2 regions of the Lentilitoribacter sp. JB5-8 genome follow, and region 1 is predicted to be linked to the other one. Evidence: riboswitches for the same ligand, from Rfam matches in the RefSeq annotation. Region 1 holds a riboswitch; the other holds the start of a gene.
The links. A riboswitch is a leader RNA that binds a small molecule or an ion and turns the genes downstream of it on or off. The one in region 1 is predicted to bind cobalamin.

Region 1 (8,968 bases):
CGTGGTAACGAATAGATCGATGTTCGTCTATCATCTGTGCCATCACAATATGTTGAATTGCCGGGTACCCACCAATTTTATTGATAGGAATTATCAAAATTGGTGGTTTGAATGTAAAAAATCGAGATTTTAGCTTGTTTTAGTCGCTTATTTAACACGGCTTCGCAAAAGCCAAATAAAGAAGAAACCGCCAATCAGCCCGGTTACAATGCCAATTGGCATATCATCTGGAGACATGATTGTGCGAGAGATGATGTCAGCCCATATTAAAAATATCGCTCCTAGAAGCGCAGAAACGGGGAGAACCCGGGTGTAGCTACCGCCAACAAATAATCGAGCGATATGTGGTATCATGAGACCGACAAATCCGATTATCCCTGAAAATGCCACCATGACACCGGTAATAAGTGCGCCAACTGCAAAAACGATTAGTCTAAATCGGGTCACTGCAATTCCCAGGGTAGATGCAGTTTCATCACCAACCGTCATCGCATTTAAGTTTGCGGCATTTAACTGCAGGTATCCACCGCAAATTGATAGAATGATTAAAGGATAGATCAGCTGTTCCCATTGCGCCAATCCAAGGCCACCTAACATCCAAAATACCACTGTATGCGTCGCACGTGGATCACCCAGAAAAATAAGGATATTGGCGAGTGACATGACGATGAATGAAACCGCTACACCTGCCAAAATGAGTTTATCTGCGCTGGTTGCAGAGGCAAATCTGGAAACAGCCAGCACAAGTAAGGTTGCAATTAATGCGCCCAAAAATGCTAGTAACGGCACGGTTACCAATCCAAGGAATAAGCCGGTATGTAGCAGGGCGAGGATTGCGCCAAATGCGCTGCCTGCAGAGATCCCTAAAAGATGCGGGTCTGCGAGTTGGTTTCGCGTCACCGCTTGAAGGCTGGCGCCAACAATTGCCAGTCCAGCCCCCACAAGACATGCAAGTAATGATCTTGGCAATCTAACTTCCCAGATTATCGCTTCTCGACCTGCTGACCAATCAACCGGAATCACATCATTTACGAATTTATTGGCAACAACCCCCAAACCGTTGAGAAAGGTATAGATATTGCACCTACGCTCACCGCCACGGTAATAGACATTATGAGCGAGAGAAAACCCGCTAATAAAGCCAACCGATAAGTTTTTTTCGAATGATGATTGGTCACTATGAACTGCTACTTTGTACTATTTACGAAACGCGGTTGCGAGCGTTTTAACAGCTTTAATGTTGCGTGGGCCAGGCGTCGCCTCGACATATTCAAGCGTTACAAAGCGATCGTTTTTCACAGCATCGATGTCAGCAAAAGCTGGGTTTGACATCATGAAAGCACGCTTTTCTTCAGCTGTTACTGTTCCATAATTGACGATAACAATGATTTGCGGATTACGCTCGATAACTGCTTCCCAGCCAACAGTTGCCCAGCTTTTTTCAAAATCGTTCATGATATTGACCCCGCCAGCCGCTTCAATCAGAGCATTTGGCATTGCATAACGCCCAGCTGTAAACGGTGTTTCTTCGCCACTATCATAAATGAATACACGTGGTGCGTTTTCCAAAGGTTCAAGGCTTGCTGTATAGGCTGCCAGCTCGTCTTTATATCCCTTTACAAGCGCATTGGCTCGCTCTTCTACATCAAAAATTGCGCCAAGGTTTAGTATGTCATTGTACATATCATCCATGCTCGCTGCGTCTTTTTTTGAAATATGAATGCAGCTTTCTGTGAGCTCATATACGTTTATGCCGAATGGTTTAAGTGTCTGAGGCGTGACTTCTCCACCAACTTTCATGCCGTAATTCCAGCCAGCAAAAAGGAAGTCTGCATCGGCACCGATCAGCACTTCTTTGCTCGGATATTTTTCCGCAAGCTCAGGTAATTCTTTAACACCTTCGCGCATTTGCTCATCCAGTGTTTTCCATCCTGAAATGCCGGTGTAACCAACCATATGATCGGTTAAACCCAATACAAGCATCATTTCGGTTAGGTTCACATCGTGCGATACTGCAGCTTTTGGAATTGTGTCAAAGTGTATTTCGCGGTCGCAGCTTTGAACGGTTGTTTGGGCAAGCGCTGCAGATGTAAAAAGTGTTGCGGCAATTGTTAATGAAGTCAGTTTCATAAGGTACTATCCGATATTAATTTATGTGGAATGAGAAATGTTCAATGTTGCTCGGGGCAAGTCTTTCTCGATGCGCGTCGACCCGAAATATTTCCGATACTAATTGTTCAGTCAAAACCGTTTCTGGTGGACCAAAATCCATGGTATGGCCGTCTTTAAGTAGCAAAATAGAATCGCAATATTTTGCGGCCATATTTAAATCATGCAAGGAGACTAAAATCGTCAGATCAAGGTCCTGAATGAGTTTTAAAATTTCAAGCTGATGACGTATGTCCAGATGATTGGTAGGTTCATCCAAAATCAGAATTTGTGGCTCTTGCGCTAATGCACGTGCTACCATGACGCGTTGTCTTTCTCCGCCAGAGAGTAATCCCAAATCTCGCGTCGCAATTTTTTCCAGGCCCAATTTTGTAATAACACGATCTATTATTTCCCCGTCTTTTTTTCCGCCTGAAGACATGCCGGATTGATGCGGAGTGCGCCCCAGTGAAATGATCTCACGCACTGTTAGACCAAAAGATGAAGGATGTTCCTGGAGCACCGCAGCGATCTTTCGTGCTACTTTTCGAGGTGACATTTTCCAAATATTTTCACCGTCAATGAGAACTTCACCACTTGTTGGTTTTTGATAACGATAAACCATTCTCAAGAGCGTGGATTTACCAGCACCGTTTGGACCAACAATGCCTAATACTTTACCGGCTTTGAGTTCGAAGCTGGTGGGATGCAATAGTAGTTCACCCTCGCGGCTCGATTTCCAGCTGACATTTTTTAAAGTTATATCTGCAGCATTCATGAGTTTAGCATCTCGCAACGTTCAGACATAATCATCGCAGCGGGGCGCTGTGAAAGCGCGTTTAGATCAAAATTACCTGGTAGAGTGGTTGGACCAGACGCGGTGCCTGTTGTTTGTGAATAATGTTTTGCGTAACCGATCAGATCGTTGATATCAGATTGAGGGTGTATATCGCCGAAGATCAGTATTTCATCTTCAGAACATTGAAAACCAAGCGTACAAGCGCGCTTGCATTCGGTCATTAAAACATATCCGGACATTTCAAAATCATCACCCACGAGACGGCTGGTCGCGGCTAAGGCGGTGCTTAACCTTTGAACCAAATTAATGCCAGGAAGACAATTTTCATTCGTGTGTCTGCAGGACGTGCAAACACTTATTCTGTGGTTTTTCTGTCCCATATCGCCCTCCGCGATTGCGCGGGGTATGGTGCAGGAAGACGCATATAGACGGATAAATTCCGTAGCTCATTTTAATCTCCTGTCCGAACACCCCGTCCGGGTTGAAGTTGCATTTTATATGGCAGGTCTCCTGACTTGCGGGTCGATGCTTGCCCAATCCTTCCCGAATGTTCTTGCCATTCAGTGGTGATTTTGGGTTCGCTCTCCGCTTACAGTTGCGGGGGCAGTTACGGATTTGGCGCCTACTGGCTACTCCTCACCATATTCCCTTTTCATTCCGGTTGTGCTTTTGCCTTCCAGAAACCATATAAATTCAGTCTTGGCTCAAATCATTGATCAAGTCAATGAGCGGCCAAGCATTTTATGGATGTTATATTGGTGAAAATTGTGAGCTGAGAATACGGCTGATAAATCGCAACTTAACGACCTGCCTGTTTTATAAAATACTCCGGATTTGAATTGTCTCATAGCGAGAAAGCTTACCTACATGAACTGTAGATAAGATAATGTAACGTTATTACATAACAAATGCAATGGAAGCAAACCAAAAAAGGAAAAATGAGATAGTTTTCTTATCCTTCGGCTAAGTTCTTAAGTTTTTGTATCGCGACATCAGGGTTTTCACCAAAAGAGATGGTACCTTTGAAATGACCTTTAGCATCTACAAGAAAGATAGAGGCGGAATGGTCCATTGTATAATCATCATCATCGAGCGGGATTTTCTTCCAATAAACATGCCAGGATTTTGCAAGCCTTTCGACATCATCTGGTTTTCCGGTAATGCCGATGATCCGGTCTGTGAAGTTTTCGACATACGACTTCATAACATCAGGGCTATCGCGTTCTGGATCAATCGTGACAAAATATGACTTGATGTTTTGGCCATCGTTGCCCAATTCATCCAGCCAGGTCGAAAGTTCATAAAGTGTTGTTGGACACACTTCTGGGCAATGGGTAAAGCCGAAAAAGACCGCGATAGGGTGTCCACTAAGCGCTTGGTCTGTGATTGTATCACCATTGTGATCAATAAGCTTGAACGGCTCACCAATCTTCATTCCTGACATATATTGGTTGTCAGTTCCTTTGATCAAAAATTGATAGGACAAAAGCGCAGCCATGAAAAGAAGTAGGGTGACTATCGCCACCCAAGCTCCAGTTTTTATCGAACCAAGTGCACTCATTTTGAATGTCCGTGATGTCCGCGTTCTACCTTTTTAACGGGTAGTTCAAATTCCACAGTGCCGGCCTTTTCAAACTCAAGTGTGATTTTACGAGTTTCTCCCTCGACCATTTGTTCTGCAAGCTTCATGAACATGACATGCAAGCCACCGGATTTCAGCGTGACCTCGCCACCTGCCGGAATTTCCAAGCCACCTGCGATTTTTCGCATTTTCATGATATCGCCTTCCATTTTCATTTCGTGCACTTCAACTTTGCCGGCAAAAGCGGCCGTACCACCGATCAAGCGATCGGATTCAGCGCCGTTGTTCTGGATCATCATATATCCCGCAGACACAGGTGCATTTGGGGGCGTGGCACGGATGATTGGAGATGTAATTTTCAAATCACCCACACTGACAGTTTGCATATCGTGGGCATTATGTCCGTGATGCCCTGAATGCTCAGCTGCAGCTGTTTTGATCAAGATACCCGGTGCGGGTCTTTTTAGATCATGTGAATTTTGACCCTCTGCCGGGATTTCGCTCCATGATAATTCACTGGTTGCGCAGTTTTGTACAACTGGAATATAGAGCATTTTACCTTTGGCTAATTCGTCGGTGAAACGGGCACGAAAGATAAACTCGTCATAATGCGCGTTTTTGAGTTCGCCGCCAGACCAAATAATTTCTTTAACACCGGATGTGATTTTTCGCCCGTGGTTTTCATATTCATTTGCATAATCGCCGGTAATGGTTTCAAGTGACCAACCAGCTTTCGGCATTGGTTTTACCGAGATGATTCCTTCTGGAATTGTGATGGTAACTTTCTCGGTCGATTGCTCATCGCAGCCGTGGCCGATGCGAATGGCTAATCTTTGATAGGTATTTATGGCTGCTTCCTTTACATCAAATGTCGCATGGGCATTGGCTAAAGTAGTAAATGCTGTTGTTGCAAGCGTTGTGATAAGAGCTGCAGTACTTAGTTTTGAAATGAAAAGTTTCATAATTGTCTCCAAAGACACAGATCATTTTGTTTGATCATGTGTCCGAATAAATATTTATTTGTGTGATTAGAGCACTCTGGATCTACCCGAATTCTTCTCGGCGATCAGGAGTGAAATATTTATATCGTGAGACTAGGTGGTCCAGTTGGTGGAGCGCCTGCCAATTGGATTGTTTGCGGAAGAGAAAACTCACGGTTTGGTGCGATAACAAAGTCAATTTCTTTAATCGCACCAGCAAATTGCTGAGACCGTTCGGGAATGATAACCGCACCAGCAATTGTACAATCCGGGCAGCCTTGAGACGTGCTGCTCTTTCCATCGCCTTCTCCGCCGAAACATATGACGGGTACGGAACCATCTGGAAGTGTGTAGGCAGCAAGTTCGATATCAGAAGCGGTTGTTGATGAAATAACGGGTCGATGCGCAAGGCCAATCCAAATCATCGCGAAAATGCTGATGATGGAAATAGCGTGACATATGTGACGACGTGTATTCATCAAGTATTCCGTCTTAAGACCTTTGATGCACCATTAGCTTTTAGTTGATTGGTTGGCAACAAACCGATTTGTCGCAGTATTAAATCTTACGGGTTTGTTGGTGGGTTTGTTGGATCGTCACAAACTTGCAGATATGGCTTTTACTCCGCTATTTGTCTCATAGATCTCAACATTCACGCCGTAAGTTTCCGCTAATTTTGGTGAGTTGAAAACATCGGTGGCTGTTCCATCGTCAATGACACGCCCATCTCGCATAAGAATTAATCTGTCTGCGTATCGTGCGGCTAAATTTAAGTCGTGAAGCGCTACAAATGTAGTGATGTTTCTATCACGTGTGACTTTGCGCACAGTATGCATGATTTCAAGCTGATGTTTTAGATCAAGTGCACTGGTAGGTTCATCCAGTAAAAACACTTTTGGCTGTCGTATAAATGCCTGCGCCAGGGAAGCCATTTGCTGTTGGCCGCCGGAAAGATCACTAATATAGGATTGCGATAAATGGTCGATATTCAGTTGGGACAAAATCGCTGAAACTGCGTCGATATCATTTTGATGAACTTTCCATCCATGCATGTGTTTTTTAGCAAGCAGAACGGTTTCAAATACAGTGAGAGCTGCATTACATGAAAAGATTTGCGGGGTGAAGCATACATCTTGGCTCCATTTTGATGGCCCTATGCTTTGAAGGGTATTTTCATCAAGCAAGACACTGCCATTTGCAGGTTTTAACAACCCGGCGATGCATCGAAACAGGGTTGATTTTCCTGTCGCGTTTGGCCCGATTACAGCAATGACCTCGCCGGAACGATTTGAAGTAAGATTGATATCATGCAGTACTTTTTTGCCGGGATAATTAAATGAAAGTGATTTGATTTGAAGTTTCATTGCCAACTTTTCCTTCTAACTGAGAGAATTAGGCTGATGAAAAAGGGCACGCCAATTAATGATGTGATCATACCGATAGGGTAGACCACGCCTGGATTGATCGCCTTACTTATGATGGATGTGAGTGACATCATCAAACCACTGGATATGGCCGATAGCGGCAAGAAAAATCTCTGATCTTCACCAACGATCATGCGTGCAATGTGTGGTCCTACCAAACCAACAAATGCAATCGTTCCGACAAATGAAACAGCCGTTGCTGCTAAAAGGGAAATTATGATGAGCATCTCAATCCGCAGGCGTTTAACATTTACACCTAAGCTTGCTGCTTTATCATCGCCCATGCGCAATGCTGTAAGTGCCCAGTTTCGCGACATAAAATAGGGTATGCAAATTGCTAGCATGGCGACGCAAACAGCAATTTTTGGCCAACTAGCGCGCGACAGAGAGCCCATCATCCAAAATACAATTTGCGTGAGTTGAATTTCAGATGCTGCATATTGCATGAGAGCCAAAAGAGCATTGAAAGTGAACATTAATGCGATGCCAACAAGAACCATTGTTTCTGTTGTGACACCCCGCATACGCGTAAATGCATAGATTATAAATGAGGTTGATAATGCTACGGCAAATGCATTAGCGGTGACTAAGAATTGACCTGCAAATGGTATGAGATTTACTTGAAATACAATCGCAAGAGCTGCTCCAAACCCGGCGGCAGAATAAATTCCCAAGGTGAAAGGATCAGCCAGTGGATTGTTCAGGATTGTTTGCATTTCTGCGCCTGCACATCCGAGCATTGCACCTACCAAGATTGCCATGATGGCAATAGGTAAGCGTAAATCCCAGATGATGACATTGGTTTGAACTGATGTTTCGCTGGGTGAAATTATAGCCGTAAGCACGTCACCGATCGGCATGAAACTTGGGCCCCAGCTTACATCAATAATGAAGCTTATAATGAGTAGAAAAACAGCCAAAAGTATGAAGATTTTTCGTTTGAAAGATCGAAAAATAAATTGGGTGCTTGTATCACCCTCTAGCAATTCATCTGTTGCAAATTGAATGTTCATTTTAGATTACTTACTGCAATAAGGGCGATAAAGATTAATTTGCCGAACCAACGGAATTGTCGTTGTTTGCGGTCATGAGCAGACGTTTGAACTGTTCGCGCCATCGATAATATGTTGTGTCCGTTACACCTGCATCTTGGCAGGCTTTAAATACTCGGACTCCATTGGCACGGCTTTTTTCTATTTTTTTGACCAATGAAATGGCTTGAGCTTTTGAATATTTTTTATTGATCATAATAGGTCCTAGAAAAATGCCAGTCTGCATATAAAATCCAGACTGGCTTTGTTGCGTTGGTAGGGTGTTATTGGAGGGTAGCCCAGAACACACCGCTTGCTTGTATTGGAAGGAACTTGTCATGGAGTTCCTCAAAGGTTTCTACTGGGTCCAGATCGGTGAACTCGTCTGGGTGAAACCATTTTGCAAATGCTTGCAACGCAACAAAATGATAGGGGCTGTTGTAGAATTGGTGATAGACGGAATGGAAGCGTTTGTTTTTCACAGCATCCATTGTGGACCAACCATTACGCTCGGCAAGGCCTTGCAATCTTTCCTGAACCGCTTCGTCTGTGGCATCATAGCCAAGCAGAACAGCCGTTACTGCAGGGCGTGCAACAGACCAGTTTGCACCAGTACCGATGATAATTTCCGGCTTGTCTGCGAGAACGGCTTCAAAGCTTGCATTACCGCGAAAACCAGGAAGCTTTACAGATCCCCAATTTTGACCGCCAGCTTCATCAATTAGGCGCCCAAGATTTGCACTGCCAAATGTGCTGCAACAACTATCAGGGTTCCATCCGGCTGCGTTTTCAAGAAACACAAGTGGACGCGTATCATTGTCCAAACCATCAACAACATTGGTCACACGGCGCATTTGTTTGATATAGTAATCAACAAATTCCTGGGCGTTTTCTTCTTGGTCAAATACGCGACCAAGCAATTGTAAACTTGGAACTGTGTTCTGTGTGGGGCGCTGACGGAAGTCTACAAAGATGACTGGAATTCCAGCTTTGGCAAGATTATC
Region 2 (8,968 bases), 1.2 Mb from region 1:
TGGCACAAGGTCAGGCGAATGATAGCTTTCGGTTGGATCAATATTATACCCACGCGCTGGTTGAACACCGACGACGACATTCCCAAACTTAGTAAGCGGAAGTTCAAAACGACCTTCATTCACAAAAGGATCATCTTTTGCATCGCCCCAACGCGTTTGAATCTGTTCCTGAACGGATTGAGGCAAATCGTTGAAATGACTCTGATATTCACCAAGTTCAAGTATTTCTCGAACTTCTTGAATCTGTTTTTCATCGTCGCAATCGCGCTTTGCATTGGTTGGACCGCGTTGAACAATATCCATCAATTCAGCAGACGTTAAAGGCGCGTTTTCAACACTATAACCTTGGCCCGCAAGAGCACCTAAAACCTCAACCGTGCTTGCCGGCGTATCAAGCCCGACACCGTTTGCAAGCCGTCCATCTTGGTTAGGATAATTTGCTAAGATCAGCGCAACGCGCTTTTCAGCGTTTTCAGCAGCCTTTAAGCGGCACCAGTTTTTTGCAAGCTCAACAACAAACCCAATACCATCAGCATGTGGCTCATGACGGATGATATTTGTCTCAACGCGCTCATCAAAAAAGCCTGCGGATTTAAATGAAATTGCGCGCGTCATCACGCGGCCATCAATCTCGGGCAAGGCAACATTCATGGCCAAATCGCGAGTTGTTAAACCTTGCGAAGAAGATTGCCAGGCGTTGAAATCATTACCAGCCAAAACTGCTTGCAAAACAACTGCACCGTCTCTTTCAAGCACGGTCCGCTCATGGACCATTCCCGGTTTGGAAACCGCAAAACCTGTTGCATTGATCACAACACCTGGATTTGTTTGATCAAACAAAGTGGTCACAGTTGCTTGCGAAACCGGGTCTTTAAGACTGGCAACAAATATCGGTAACGGATTTATGCCTTGGTCCAAAAGCTCAGCAATGAGTGCATCAATTGGGGATGTCTGCCCGCTTTGCACCAATGCACGATAAAATGAAATCGCAACAACAGGTGCATCTTTGACCCACAAAGCTTGTATATCAGACAACGATTGCGGCGATATCTTTGGCCAATAGAGCCCAGCTTTGAGCAATGGTTTAGCTGATGCAGGTAAATCCGCATCAGAAATTGCTGCCTCACAACCGCGCACAAAATTATCTGAATTTTGCTGCCCGCCCTGGATGAGGTAATTCCATAAATGTTCGCAAGTTGCGGCGTCTAAATTATTAAAGCGATCAAGCTCAGGATCAGGTTTATCATCCCCGGGAAGTACAATAATTTTTACATTGTTATTGTCAGCCGCCGCAAAAAGCGCCTCAATCGCGTAAGAGAAATAACTTGCACCACCCAAGGCGCGGATCACGATCAGCTTCGCAGTTTTCGCCATTCGTACAACATAAGTATCAACTGACATCGGGTGCTTAAGCTGAGAAAGGTTTGCGAGCCGCCATTTAAGACCCGCAACGTCATCAACCGCAGCGGCAACACTTGCAACTTCTGTATCAGCTGCTGTCAAAAACAAAATATCGCCTGATGATTGACCGAGATCAACGGCCTCATCACCATCGTTTATTTCACCTTTTTGAGCGAGTAGAAGATGCATAAAGGTTTCCTATACCAGCGCTTGGATTTCAGCCGTGATAGCGGATTGATCAATGTCATGAAGGCCGATAACGACCAAGCGAGAGGAGCGTGTTTCTCCACCTGACCAAGGACGATCATAATGCTGATCAACACGTGACCCAACAGCCTGAATGTTTAGGCGCATCACCTTATCTGGCACATCCATAAAGCCTTTCAAGCGCAGAACGTCATGTTTTGAAATCACGCCCGCAAGTGATTTACAAAAATCATCCGGCGCTGTGATCGCACCACATTCAACAACAAAACTTTCAAATTCGTCGTGGTCATGATGATCGTGGTGGTGATGATCGTGATCATGGTCATCGTCATGGTGATGATCATGATGATGTTGCTCGTGATGTGACTTACGATTTTGGATGTCATCTTCTGATCCAACGCCAAGACCAAGCAACACATCGGAAGGCACAACACCGTTTTTGGCTGTGATCATTGCAGGCTTACGCTTGATCGCGTTTTGCACGGTTTCGCGAACAGCGCCAAGCGTCTCCTCGGAGATGAGATCTGCTTTATTTAAGATGATCATATCCGCTGCGGTGAGCTGATCCTCAAACAATTCCTCAAGCGGGGTTTCATGATCAAGCATTTCGTCTTCTTGACGTTGTGCATCAACTTTGCTGACATCATGAGCAAAACGACCATCGGCAACGGCAGCGCTATCTACAACAGTTACAACGCCATCAACTGTTACTTGTGCGCTAATCTCAGGCCAATTAAATGCAGCGACAAGCGGTTGCGGCAAAGCAAGACCAGAGGTTTCAATTACGATATGATCAGGTCGATCTTCACGCTCAAGCAGCTTTTCCATCGTTGGGATAAAATCATCTGCAACCGTGCAACAGATACAGCCATTCGTAAGTTCAACAATATCTTCTTCAGTGCAGTTTTCAGCGCCGCATCCTTTTAGAATATCGCCATCAACACCCAAATCACCAAATTCATTGACGATGAGCGCAATTTTCTTGCCGCCCGCATCCGATAACATCGAGCGGATCATTGTGGTCTTACCTGCACCTAAAAATCCGGTGATCACGGTGGCTGGAATTTTTGATTGTAACATGATTTAGCCTTTTAGTTTTGTGGGCAAGCCTGCGGTTATGAAGTAAACCTCATCAACAACTGCTGCTAATTTCTGATGTAATATTCCCGCGTGATCTCGAAAATCACGCGCAATTTTATTATCTGGCACGATGCCCTGCCCAACTTCATTGGACACGAAAATAATTGGCGTATCGATGGATGTAATTGCGTTGACCAGCGCATCACACGCTGCATTTATATTCCGCTCTTCCATCATCAAATTTGTGACCCAGAGCGTGAGGCAATCCACCAGGACTGCGCAGCCTTTTTCAGAATGTTCGATAAGAGCATTTGGTAATTCAAGCGGAACCTCAATGGTCTCCCAATTCGCGCTGCGACGTTCTTTATGTAAATCAACGCGCGCGCGCATTTCCTCATCCCAAATCTGAGAGGTCGCTATGTATAGACATTTTGATGAATTTAATTCGCCTAAGCCAAGCGCAAGCTTTTCCGCAAAGACTGATTTTCCAGACCTTGCACCACCAAGCACGAAAACATGAGGGTTTTTGCTCATTTAAAGGTCCAATCAGCTATTCGGCTGACCGGAATATGTAACCTAACTGAGCAGGTGCCATATCCATGGCCCCTAAGCGTTAAATCTATCATATAGCCATCCCCGTGCCATAAGTGCCCGCAGCTTTCGCCAAAGCGTTGGGCGGTTAAAAAACACCTCTTGGCAGGTCTCCTGGCTCACGCTTTCAGGTGCATTTGCACCAACAGCACTCTTAACCTTCCCGAAAAACGTGGCATGGCAGGGAACGATTCGTAGAGAATAGAGGCGTTCGTCCTGGGTTATCCATGCCACTTTATCAGTGGTATAGCCGGTAATAATCAGACTGAATTATCCAATATTATTACCTTAAAGAGTGCCTAGTCGCTCTACAGTCGCGGGTTCGGCTGTGATTAAAATCCCCTATTTGGGTCAATTTCCTCACATTCCCTTTTCATTTTGAACAGCGGTCCGCTGAACAAAAACCAAATGGTGGAGAAGTGATATTCTTAGCTATGCGAACTGTCAATCAAATTCACACGCATTGTTACTTGTGAGCAGCAATATCCAAAAGCTGATCAAAATCGACCAATTTTTCCAGCTCATTGGCCAGTTCATTTAATGCATCATCGACCAATTGCTCATAATTGGCTTCAGAACTTGCAATTCCGTGCGAGGTGAGAAGTTTGTCGCGAAACGCATCTGAGGTAAATAATCCATGCAGGTAAGTGCCGATGACTTTGCCGTCACAGCTGATCGCACCATCTTTATTCCCGTTGATAACCGAAAAAGGACGTTCGCAATCCACGCCCGACGTTCGGCCAATGTGGATTTCGTAACCATTGATGCGCGCGTTAAAGATATTGGTGTCCGCAATCACATTTTCAGTGATCTTTAGCGGCGCCATTTCAGTTTCAATATCTAAAAGCCCAAACCCATCGATTTCATCCAGTTCACTTTCAATATGTTCAGGATCATAAATCTTACGTCCCAGCATTTGATAGCCACCACAAACACCGATGATCTGCCCACCCCGATTAAGATGCTCTTGAAGCGCTTGCTGCCAACCTTCGCGTTTTAAATAATCAAGGTCCGCAATTGTTGATTTTGAGCCTGGCAAAATCACGATATCCGTATCCTGTGGCAAGCGCTCACCAGATTGGATATATTTAATATTCACATTGTCCTCGACAACCAACGGATCAAAATCATCAAAATTGGCAATACGAGGCAATTTAGGAATGGCAATTTTCAGCAGCCCGGAATTCGATTGAATAAGATGATCGAGCGCAACAGAATCTTCAGGTGGCAATTTACCAACAGCCTTGAGCCAAGGTACAACGCCCAAGCATGGCCAATCGGTAAAACTCTCAATCGCCTTGATACCATCGTCAAACAGCGTCACATCGCCTCTGAATTTATTGATCAGATAAGCTTTGATCATATCCCGATCATCATCAGGCAAAATGGTATGCGTGCCAACAATGGATGCAATCACCCCACCGCGATCAATATCGCCAATTAAAACAACAGGTACATCGGCTTCACGCGCAAAGCCCATATTGGCAATATCCCCTGCCCGAAGGTTAATCTCCGCTGGTGATCCTGCGCCTTCAACTAAAACCAAGTCGCAGCTTTCTTGCAGTTTGCGATAACTTTCAATCACCGCTTCCATTAATTGCGGCTTCATTGATTTATATTCGCGCGCCTTTGCGTGACCACGAGACTTTCCATGCACCACCACTTGGCTGCCAATTTCAGATTGCGGCTTCAATAAAACAGGGTTCATATGAATTGATGGTAGTACGCGCGAAGCAAGCGCCTGTAACCATTGGCCACGACCAATTTCGCCACCATCATCGGCAACAGCTGCATTGTTAGACATATTCTGTGGTTTAAACGGCATAACGTTAATACCGCGGTTAGACGCCAAGCGGCAAAGACCGGCGACCAGTACGGTTTTGCCAACATCAGAGCCTGTCCCTTGAAACATAAGTGCTTTTGTCATGGCAATTTCACTAACACCGAATTTTCAGCAATGAAACGATGAATTTGATCCACCAAAAGAAAAACCGTGTTGTTCAATTAAGAACAGCACGGTTTTTTAGCCAAGTTACGCGGCTCTACAAAAATACGCTTGTAGTAACATCACTTCGGTACGCAGTACCTAATCCGAAGAGAGCAAATTTGTTGTTTGCTGAATATCGTTTTACAGCAACATCGTTACCGGAATGTTATTGAAAGCCTAACCGTTTATTAATTTCGCGTTTTTTTTGGTTAATTCTGAAAAAAAGTGAAATCGATCATTTTCACATAAGCTAAGAATGTTATTGCAATCACATAAAGATATGCTTATATCTTGAAATCAAATTCACTCCGTCTTTTCCCAAGGTATAATTCATGTCAGTTCAATCCAATCCAATTACGGATCTCATTGCCGAAAAAGGCGTCCTTATGGCGGACGGCGCAACAGGCACTAACCTATTCGAAATGGGTCTTGAATCAGGTGATGCACCTGAACTCTGGAATGAAGACTCTCCTGAAAAGATTGAAGCGCTCCATCAGGGCTTTGTTGATTCTGGCTCTGACATTATCTTAACGAACTCATTTGGTGGCTCTCGGCACCGTTTAAAACTTCACCACGCTCAAGATCGCGTTTTTGAGCTGAATAAAAAAGCTGCTGAGATTGCTTGCAAAGTTGCCAAAAGCGTTGATCGTCGTGTGATCGTTGCTGGCTCTGTTGGCCCAACTGGTGAGCTTTTAATTCCGCTTGGCGCATTATCTTATGAAGCTGCCGTTGAAGCCTTTGTTGAACAGATCGAGGGTCTAAAAGCCGGTGGTGCAGAAATCGCTTGGATTGAAACCATGTCAGCGGTGGATGAAATCAGAGCAGCAGCTGAAGCTGCGGTTAAAGTTGGCTTGCCTTATGTCTACACAGGTTCATTCGACACAGCAGGTAAAACAATGATGGGCCTTCACCCTAAAGACATTCACAATGTTGCCAAAGATATTGGCGATGGCCCCGTAGCTGTTGGTGCAAACTGCGGTGTGGGCGCCTCTGACATCTTAAGCTCTTTATTGGATATGACAGCCGCTGACCCAGACGCATTAGTTGTCGTAAAAGGCAATTGCGGCATACCAGAATTTAAAGGCACAGAGATCCATTATTCAGGTACACCGCCACTAATGGCTGATTATGCACGCCTTGCCATTGATGCTGGCGCTAAAATTATTGGTGGTTGCTGTGGTACATCATGTGAGCATTTGGTTGCTATTCGTGAAGCCATTGATCAGCACAACCAACCTTCAGACAGCATTGAAAAACGTCCAAGCGTTGAAGAAATCATTGAGCGCATTGGACCAATGAAAAACAAAATGGCCGATGATGGTGCAGACGCTGCACCACGCGAACGCCGCGGTCGTCGCAGAGGTTAGAGCTTAGTCTACCATTTTAGAACTTTCGAAAAGCCCTCATGTGAAACTTCATCTGAGGGCTTTTATATTTGTAGTCTTGACCATAAGGACAAGAGTTTCGCGCTGAACAACCATCCGTCATGCAGCTCGCCTCTCCCTCTTTTGTGTTCAAATAACTTTGACACTCTGAATATAAAAAAGCATCACCACTAAACGCATCCACCGGACATGCTTTTAAGCAGGGGTTATCTTCACAAGTCGCGCAAAGATCCAATGCCGGGTTATCACGACACGCAAAATCGAGCTTTTCTTCAAATGCGATCGCACCGCGATAGCCATGCCAGGTACCGAAATCTTCGCTAATCAACAAATTGATCAAAGATTTTGAAAGCAATTCGGATTCAAGCGCCCAATTTTGAAACGGATAATAAGGTTCATCGGAGGGAAATACTGCTACGCCTTCGTACTTTTTTGCAAGCGGCTTTATGATCTCTTTTGACCAAGCATCAAGAGGATGTTCTAGCTCTCTATTTCGATCGCGCGACCACCAATTTTCAAAATGATCCCAATTCTCGCCACCGACATGGCCAATAAGCGCGACACAACGAGCATCTAAACCTTCAATTGGTGTAACCTCATCAAAGACCTTTACACCGCGAATTCGAAGGCCAAACGCTGATAATTCACGATTAATATCCTCGGTATGATCAGACATAGGACCAGCTCAATCTCTAGTCACGTTTATACCGGCGGAAAACCGTGCCCCAAACACTATCGTGAATTTGGTTTGCTACGTTAATTTTTCCGCCTGCCTCCCTAGCTACGGGACCCTTTCAAGTAAAGGCATCGGGCATGGATTGCTTTTTATCCTCGATAAACTTTTTAAGTTTCGTATCAATATCAGGATCAAGGAATGGCGCTTTGTAATTTTCAAGCCAATTACGACAAAGCGCATTAGCCCGCACCTGGACAGGTTTTTCACCTTCAACTTGCCACTGCTCAAATGAGTTATTATCAGCAACAGTTGAGCGGAAGAATGCTGTCTGAAAATTGGCTTGCGTGTGATCGCAGCCCAAGAAATGACTTCCCGGACCAACCTCAGTGATCGCATCCATCGCTTGTTCGTTTTCCGTTAAGCTCACACCTTCAGCAAATCGTTGCAACATGCCCAATTGATCAACATCGATCATAAATTTCTCGTAAGAGCTGACCAATCCGCCTTCGAGCCATCCAGCGGCATGCAAAACAAAGTTGGTTCCAGCCATCAATGAAGTATTGAGTGTATTCGACGTTTCATGAGCCGCTTGCGCATCCGGAACTTTTGAACCACACAAACTTCCACCCGTTCTGAAAGGCAGGTTCAATCGACGTGCAAGTTGCGCAGCACCATATGAGATCAGTGAAGGTTCCGGCGTTCCAAAAGTTGGCGCGCCAGATTGCATTGAAATCGAAGCCGCAAAAGTGCCAAAAACCACGGGTGCACCCGGACGCACCATTTGTGTCACCGCAGCACCGGCCAATACTTCGGCCAGCACTTGTGCCAATGTACCCGCAACAGTCACCGGGCTCATCGCACCAGCCAAAATAAATGGTGAAACGATACAAGCCTGATTGTTAGCGGCGTAAACTTTAAGCGCACCCAACATTGTATCATCAAATACCATTGGCGAATTGGCATTAATCAAGTTGATCACCACGCAATTCTGATCAACAAATTCCTCACCAAAGAGGATCTTGCACATATCAACAGTATCTTGCGCACGTTCAGGCGCAGTTACTGACCCCATAAATGGTTTGTCCGAATAGCGCATATGCGAATAGACCATATCAAGATGGCGCTTATTCACCGGAATATCGACCGGTTCGCAGACTGTTCCACCTGAATGGTGAATGGATGGTGCTAAATATGCGAGTTTTACAAAATTGCGAAAATCTTCAATTGTCGCATAACGGCGTTCGCCTTCCAGATCACGGACAAATGGAGGACCGTAAACAGGTGCAAATACAGTTGAATTACCACCAATTTCGACAGATCGTTCTGGGTTTCTAGCATGTTGGGTAAAAACTGCAGGCGCGGTTTTTAATAGCTCGCGGCACAACCCTTTTGGCATGCGAACGCGTTCACCTTCAACACTAGCCCCCGCATTGCGCCACATCTCGAGAACTTCGGGATCATCTCGAAACTCAATTCCGACCTCTTCTAAGATGCGATCAGCATTAGCTTCGATCGTTTGAAGACCGGCTTCATCTAGAACTTCATAAGGAGGTAAAGCACGTTTAATATATGTGTTTGACTGACCCGGTCCGCCGCCTTCGCGAGCAGCCCTTCGAGCAGCTGCACCACCTCCGCGCGCGC

Region 2: linked by a shared signal. The riboswitch ahead of cobU (bifunctional adenosylcobinamide kinase/adenosylcobinamide-phosphate guanylyltransferase) and the one ahead of ACZ1GZ_RS02250 (DUF1636 family protein) in region 1 are both predicted to bind cobalamin.

Annotation. Positions count from the first base shown of each region.
Region 1 covers NZ_CM146332.1:464,506-473,473, reverse strand. The annotation lists partial or broken gene ACZ1GZ_RS02265 (FecCD family ABC transporter permease) at 148-1,112, opposite strand; gene ACZ1GZ_RS02260 (ABC transporter substrate-binding protein) at 1,198-2,130, opposite strand; gene ACZ1GZ_RS02255 (ABC transporter ATP-binding protein) at 2,147-2,926, opposite strand; gene ACZ1GZ_RS02250 (DUF1636 family protein) at 2,923-3,327, opposite strand; cobalamin riboswitch at 3,431-3,650, opposite strand; gene ACZ1GZ_RS02245 (SCO family protein) at 3,900-4,508, opposite strand; gene ACZ1GZ_RS02240 (DUF1775 domain-containing protein) at 4,505-5,491, opposite strand; gene ACZ1GZ_RS02235 (hypothetical protein) at 5,611-5,988, opposite strand; gene ACZ1GZ_RS02230 (ABC transporter ATP-binding protein) at 6,106-6,873, opposite strand; gene ACZ1GZ_RS02225 (FecCD family ABC transporter permease) at 6,870-7,946, opposite strand; gene ACZ1GZ_RS02220 (transposase) at 7,981-8,181, opposite strand; gene ACZ1GZ_RS02215 (ABC transporter substrate-binding protein) at 8,249-8,968, opposite strand, start outside.
Region 2 covers NZ_CM146332.1:3,070,131-3,079,098, forward strand. The annotation lists gene cobN (cobaltochelatase subunit CobN) at 1-1,590, opposite strand, end outside; gene cobW (cobalamin biosynthesis protein CobW) at 1,600-2,688, opposite strand; gene cobU (bifunctional adenosylcobinamide kinase/adenosylcobinamide-phosphate guanylyltransferase) at 2,692-3,222, opposite strand; cobalamin riboswitch at 3,367-3,703, opposite strand; gene ACZ1GZ_RS15020 (cobyric acid synthase) at 3,746-5,206, opposite strand; gene bmt (betaine--homocysteine S-methyltransferase) at 5,599-6,633, shown strand; gene ACZ1GZ_RS15030 (ferredoxin) at 6,650-7,327, opposite strand; gene ACZ1GZ_RS15035 (trimethylamine methyltransferase family protein) at 7,446-8,968, opposite strand, start outside.